DNA from 3 places in the Rossellomorea sp. NRS-1567 genome. Region 2 is predicted to be linked to each of the others. Evidence: riboswitches for the same ligand, from Rfam matches in the RefSeq annotation. Region 2 holds a riboswitch; each other region holds the start of a gene.

Region 1 (2,266 bases), on a different contig from region 2:
GCATATAAATCAATGGTTGAAGAAAATTATTCCGCCGGCAGGGAGATGGATGCGGGCGTCAACGTGGGCTTATTCACTTATCCTATATTAATGGCGGCGGATATCCTTCTTTTCCAAACGGAACTGGTTCCTGTCGGAAAAGATCAAATTCAGCATGTTGAAATTGCAAGAGACATAGCAGAAAACTTTAATAAGCTATATGGAGAAACATTTATTCTTCCTGAATATGTCATACAGGAAGAAACATCCGTTCTACCGGGACTCGATGGACGGAAAATGAGTAAAAGCTATAACAACACCATTCCATTATTTGAAGAACCAAAAAAACTCCAAAAACTAATCAATAAAATCAAAACAGATTCTTCACCTCCTGAAGAGCCTAAGGATCCTGAAACATCCGTCTTATTCTCTCTTTATAAAGAATTTGCAACCTCCGATCAAGTTGAAGAAATGAGAAGGAGATTTCAAGAAGGAATAGGCTGGGGAGAAGCGAAAAAAGAGCTATTCCAAGTAATGAATTCATTTATCGAGAAACCAAGATCGAAATATGAAGAACTGATGGCCTCCCCCCATATGCTGGATGTCATCTTACAAAATGGAGCAAAAAAAGCACGGGAAAAAACAATCCCATTCATGAAAGAGATTAAAAGTAAAATAGGGATTTATCATTGAAATAAAAAATGTTGATGAAGCGTAAAATGAATATTTTTTATTCAGATAATTCATAATTCTCATTGACATTTCTTCTTCTTTATTATAAGTTATGGGAAAGTTATTTTTCACAAAATCAAATAGTTTCTTATCAAGAGAGGTAGAGGGACTGGCCCGAAGACACCTCAGCAACCAGCCGCGAGTTTTGGTATGGTGCTAATTCCAGCAAGTTGATGTCAACTTGGACGATAAGAGGGAGAACGAACGTACAAAACCTTCTTATTTTCATTAAGAAGGTTTTTTTGTTTTTTCCCTTTTCGTATTCAAGATAGAAAAGGAGAGAAGAATGTTGAAAAAGCATATTGATACAATACTTGTCCAGGCGGGAAATCGGAAAGATCCTTCAACAGGTGCTGTGAGCTTGCCCATTCATTTATCGACTGCCTATGAACATAAGGGGATTGGCCAATCGACAGGCTATGATTACACAAGGACTGGAAATCCAACCCGCACCACCTTGGAAGACACCCTCACTCAATTGGAGGAAGGTCACAGAGGGTTTGCCTTCAGCTCGGGGATGGCAGCGATTCAGGCAATCCTTAGCTTATTTTCCAGCGGGGATGAATTGATTGTTTCGAAAGACCTATACGGCGGGAGCTACCGTTTATTCGTGCAGTATGAAGCACAATATAGTATCAAATTTCATTTCGTCGATACAAGTGATGTTGGCTCCATAGAAGAACAAATTTCTAACAGAACAAAGGCCATTTTTGTTGAAACCCCAACCAATCCATTGATGAATGAAGCAGATATTTCTGAGATTGCCGGCATTGCTAAGGCCAACGGGTTGCTCTTAATTGTCGATAATACCTTCTATACACCTGTTCTACAAAAGCCGCTCGCTGAAGGCGCAGACATTGTCATTCACAGCGCCACGAAATACTTAGGGGGCCATAATGATGTATTGGCCGGTGTTGTGGTCGTAAACACAGAAGAGTTGTCGGGGAAAATCTACACCATTCAAAATTCAATCGGAGCGGTTCTCGCCCCTTTTGATTGTTGGCTCTTATTAAGAGGGATGAAAACCCTTAGTCTCAGAATGGCTCAGCACGAAAAAAACGCAAGAAAATTAGCGGAGTATCTTGATGCCCATGAATGTGTAACAGACGTTTTATATCCGGGAAAAGGCGGCATGCTTTCCTTTCGTATCGCAAAGGAAGAATGGGTTGCTCCATTTCTCCAACACTTAAAAGTTATTACGTTTGCTGAAAGTTTGGGAGGGGTGGAAAGTTTTATCACCTATCCCGCTACCCAAACACATGCAGACATTCCTGAAGAAGAACGGAAAAGGCTTGGTATCTGCAACAGACTCCTGCGGTTTTCTGTAGGAATTGAATTTATTGATGACCTGATTGAAGACCTAGAGAATGTTTTTCAACAATTGGAAAAAGAGGTGCTTACGTATGAGTAAAAAACCATTTTCACTTCAGACGTCACTCATTCATTCTCACGGAGTTGATAAAGAAACAGGAGCGGTCTCTACACCGCTTCATCATGCTACGACCTTTCATCAACAGGATTTTGATCAATATGGAACGTATGATTACAGCCGTTC
Region 2 (2,266 bases):
CGATCCTCCGCCGATGCCGATTATCCAATCCGGCTGGAACTCCTCCAGGTCTTTTGCTCCCTTTTTGACCATTTCAAAGGTCGGCTCTGTATTGAAGCCTTCCAGTACTTTTGTTTCTATATTGGCAGCTGCCAGGTGTTCCTGTACCTTGGTGAGGTTTCCGTTACGTTTAACAGAACCTCCTCCAATAACGAGTGCGGCTTTTTTACCTTCAAAAGACCGTAACACTTCAAGTGCATTCTCTTCGAAATAAATATCGCGTGGAATTGTAAAACGACTCATAGTAAAAATAGCCTCCTAAAGTTTCATTAATTGATTATCGTTTTTAGTGAAAAAATTACCCTTACCGTTCATCGGAGGGCAATGGAATGTAATATTCCCATTTCATGAATGTATAAAACATCATCGATTGCTCGCAAAGCATCTGGAAAGTTTAATAAAGGAGTTGTGGGAAGACAGAATTCACATACAATGAAAGGTGAAAATCACCATGTTACTTGCCCCAAACTTAAGATCTCTCCATACTTCATAAGGATGGTACTCAACTATAAGTCTCTTTATCAACCATTGCTCTTTTTTAGGTTGGGCAGAATAATGGAAATATTTGCTTCTATTAAATTAGTGAATTGAAACGAAAAGAATTTATTAGACCAGTTGAAGACTGGTTAAAGTGACCCTAGTTGATTAGTCCTCAGTCATACAATTTATTCAAAAACAGGATTGACAAACCAATTAGATTCCTTTACCATAACCCTAATGCTTAAACGCATTATAACTTTAACTTAATAAAGCAATATCTTCTTATCCAGAGAGGTGGAGGGACTGGCCCTGCGATACCTCGGCAACGGGTTCTTATGAATACCGTGCCAATTCCATCAAGTCATATGACTTGAAAGATGAGAAGAGTGGACATATACATATTTGTGCCTCTCTTCTTATGAAGGGAGGCACTTTTTATTTTCAGCCATGTCCTTCAAACACAGGCTTCAAGAAGAATACATAGCGAAAGGAGCAAGTCCTGTATGATCAGAGTTCAGAATGTTACGAAAGTATTCGAGACGAAGGATGGCCCATTCACCGCTTTGAAGAATGTTTCCTTCGAAGTGAAGAGGGGAGAGATTTATGGTGTGATCGGATTCAGCGGAGCGGGAAAAAGCACGCTTGTCCGCTGTCTCAACTTTTTAGAGAAACCATCATCGGGTGATATTTTCATAGAGGGGCGCAGCCTGAAAGATCAGTCGGCAATCGATCTGAGGAAAGAGCGGCACCGCATCGGGATGATTTTTCAGCATTTCAATCTGTTTCAATCCCGGACGGTGGCAGGGAATATCGCCTATCCTCTGAAACTTGCAAAATGGCCAAAAGAAAAGATCAGCGAGAGAGTAAAGGAGCTGCTCGTGTTTGTCGGACTTGAAGATAAAGCGAAGCATTATCCGGATCAACTGTCAGGAGGGCAGAAGCAAAGGGTGGGGATAGCAAGAGCCCTGGCGACATCGCCTTCGATTCTGCTTTGCGATGAAGCAACATCCGCACTTGATCCTCAGACGACGGAATCGATTCTGAACTTATTAAAGAGAATCAACGCTGAGTATGGCATTACGATTGTGATGATCACTCACGAAATGGGGGTCATCCGGGAAATCTGTGATAAGGTCGCTGTCATGGAAAATGGAGAAATCGTTGAAGAGGGAAGCGTCTTCGATATCTTCTCCAACCCGCAGACCCCGACGACGAAAAATTTTGTGAAGAGTGTCATGAATGATCAGCTGCCGGCATCGGTTCTCGACAAATTGAATGACAGCAAAGAAGGGCGCATCTGCCGCCTCATTTTCAAGGGGGATTCGACGGGCACGCCGATCCTTTCCGAAACGGCAAAGAAATTCGATGCCCACATCAATGTGTTATTCGGCCAGATCACGGAACTCCAGGGTAAGCCGTTCGGGAATCTCATCGTACAGATTATTGGCAGCAAGAATGAAACGGAAGAGATCTTGGATTATTGGAAGAACAGATTATTCGTAAGCGAGGTGGAGAAGCGTGCAAGTTAACTGGGAATTATTCTGGCCAAAGATTATAGAAGCGACATGGGATACCTTGGCGATGGTGTCATTCTCCCTCCTGTTTGCAACGTTGATTGGGCTTCCCCTCGGCATCATCGTCGTGGTTACGCGGAAGGGGCACTTACTTGAAAATAAAATCGTCTTTTCCACATTGAGCAGCATCGTCAACGTATTCCGTTCGATCCCGTTCATCATCTTGATGGTGG
Region 3 (2,266 bases), on a different contig from region 2:
AGACGCATGGTTAATGAAGAAGATAAAGGTTACAGAAGTAAGAAAAGCGAGTCCGATCGTCATGATCGGGGCAGCCACAAACAGTTCTTCCTTTGAATTTCCGATAAAAAGAAAGAGGAGCAGTACATATACAAAGCTGCCATTGAAAATTCCGAGGGCGTGCTGTGTTTGTTTGTCCGAAATGAAATCCAGGAGCATCCTGGGTGAAAATTGACCACTGAACATCGTGAGCACAACAAGCAGTGAATTCAAGGTGAAAGCACTGAGCGTCAGGATGGCCCCGATGAGTGTACTGACAAGCATGCGCGTAACAGATGCATCCATACTTAAGAAGTTAAAGGTATATTGAGAGATGTCAGCATACAGATCTAAATAGAGGGTGAGTGCTACAAGCAGTATGGAAAAACAAATATAAAAGAACGGCATATACCATATGGTCAGCCGAATCTCACGCATTCTCTGCCGTTTGGACATAAGCATATATTTTTTGATGGATAAGGGGAGCATTTTTTTCAGCATAATTGATCCGGTTCCTTTCAAATAAAGGGATATGGAATAGTTTTCCCTGCCAGAACAGGTTAAAACGTCTCTTTGCAAATTAGATTGATAAACTCCCAGACAGGGTGCGAATTTAAGTAAACCGATAGGGAATGATGCGGTCTGTAACATTAGAAAGAATTTTTCAAAAATACTAAAAATAGTATTGACGAAGGAATGAATCCCCTTTATAATCCAATTCATACTCAAATAGAAAGTAATACCAAAACGAAACATTATATCTCTTATCAAGAGCGGCGGAGGGATAGGCCCGATGAAGCCCGGCAACCTGCAGGATCAGACTGTAAAGGTGCCAATTCCTACAGATTCCATGTGGATCTGGAAGATAAGGGGAGGAGCATGATCATTTAGCCCTCTTCTTAAAAGAAGAGGGCTTTTCTGTATCCCTTTTTCTTTTCCGCTCATATCCCTCAAGTGGATCTTCAACTGAAATGAATCATTCTTACGTATAAAGTGAAAAGTCGATAAAAGGAGGCTGAATGATGTCAACGATTAATGTGGCACTTCTAGGGTTCGGAACAGTAGGGCAAGGGGTCTGTGAAGCAATCGATACTCATCAGGACAGATTGAAGGAAGTCCTGGGTAAAGAGGTGAAGGTTAGGGCGATCCTTATTAAAGATCCCACAAAAGAGCGGAGCATTGAACCATCCATCAACGTCACAACGGATTTCCAAGACATCCTGGATATCCCGGACCTGCACGTGATCTTTGAAGCGATCGTGGGGGAAGAGCCGAGCTATACGTATTTAACCGAAGCCATTGAGAAGGGGGTTCATATCGTCACGGCCAATAAAGCGATGTTTGCCAAATATGGTCCTGAGCTATTGGAGAAGGCGAAAAGGAAGGGGATATCGGTCGGATTTGAAGCGACGACAGCCGGGGGAATCCCGGTGATCGGCAGTATCAGGCAGCTTCTGAAGGTGAATGAGATCAGACAAATTCAAGGGATTCTGAATGGGACGTCCAACTTCATTTTATCTCAAATGAGAAAAAGAGGTCTTGCCTTTGATACAGCCTTAAAGATTTCTCAGGAGAAAGGATACGCTGAAGCCGATCCGACAAATGACATCGAAGGCCATGATGCGTTCTATAAATTGCTTATTTTAAGTCAAACAGCCTTTGGCAGACAGCCCGATTGGAAGAATATCCGACGTAAGGGGATATCCCACCTGACTGCAGAGTGGCTCCAGGCAGCGGAATCCTTTCGATTACGGTTTAAGCACATAGGTTCTCTCCGGCGGGATTCAGTCGACCATATTAAAGGTGCAGTAGAGCCCATCCTTGTCCATGACACCCATCCTTTTTACGGTGTGGAGGATGTGGAAAATGCCATATCTCTTAAGGGTAGTCTTGTAGGGAGGATTACCCTGCTTGGTCCGGGAGCTGGAAAATTGCCTACAGGCAGCGCCATGGTAGAGGATTTCCTGTCGTTGATAGAGAGGAAGTATACCGACTCTGCCGTAAGTACCGTGAATACGGAAGAGGTTCTTGTTGAGAGCAGCCACCAATGGGTCTTAAGAATCCGTGAAACTGATGAGTATCAAAACTGGCTTCCATCGTTCATTTTAAAGGATCGTATTCAGCTGGACGATTACTTGTACGTATTTGTTGAAGGCAGGAAAGAGACACTGGAATCGCTTCTTCAGACGCATAACCATATTCAAGCCGTTCCTATTTTAAAAGAAATTCCGTTGGAAAATGAAGTGAA

Evidence for each region. Region 2 has a riboswitch for S-adenosylmethionine ahead of ACIFOD_RS06265 (methionine ABC transporter ATP-binding protein). Riboswitches for the same ligand answer to the same signal wherever they lie in the genome.
Region 1: it holds a riboswitch for S-adenosylmethionine, as region 2 does, so the genes downstream of both, ACIFOD_RS10835 (methionine biosynthesis PLP-dependent protein) here and ACIFOD_RS06265 (methionine ABC transporter ATP-binding protein) in region 2, are expected to answer to the same signal.
Region 3: it holds a riboswitch for S-adenosylmethionine, as region 2 does, so the genes downstream of both, ACIFOD_RS08975 (homoserine dehydrogenase) here and ACIFOD_RS06265 (methionine ABC transporter ATP-binding protein) in region 2, are expected to answer to the same signal.

Annotation. Positions count from the first base shown of each region.
Region 1 covers NZ_JBITPL010000015.1:290,996-293,261, forward strand. Annotated here, with positions in the region: gene ACIFOD_RS10830 (tryptophan--tRNA ligase) at 1-672, shown strand, start outside; SAM riboswitch class I at 797-906, shown strand; gene ACIFOD_RS10835 (methionine biosynthesis PLP-dependent protein) at 998-2,122, shown strand; gene metC (cystathionine beta-lyase) at 2,115-2,266, shown strand, end outside.
Region 2 covers NZ_JBITPL010000010.1:119,705-121,970, reverse strand. Annotated here, with positions in the region: gene ACIFOD_RS06270 (iron-containing alcohol dehydrogenase) at 1-282, opposite strand, end outside; SAM riboswitch class I at 799-903, shown strand; gene ACIFOD_RS06265 (methionine ABC transporter ATP-binding protein) at 1,023-2,048, shown strand; gene ACIFOD_RS06260 (methionine ABC transporter permease) at 2,038-2,266, shown strand, end outside.
Region 3 covers NZ_JBITPL010000014.1:218,609-220,874, forward strand. Annotated here, with positions in the region: gene ACIFOD_RS08970 (DUF2254 domain-containing protein) at 1-474, opposite strand, end outside; SAM riboswitch class I at 780-890, shown strand; gene ACIFOD_RS08975 (homoserine dehydrogenase) at 1,041-2,266, shown strand, end outside.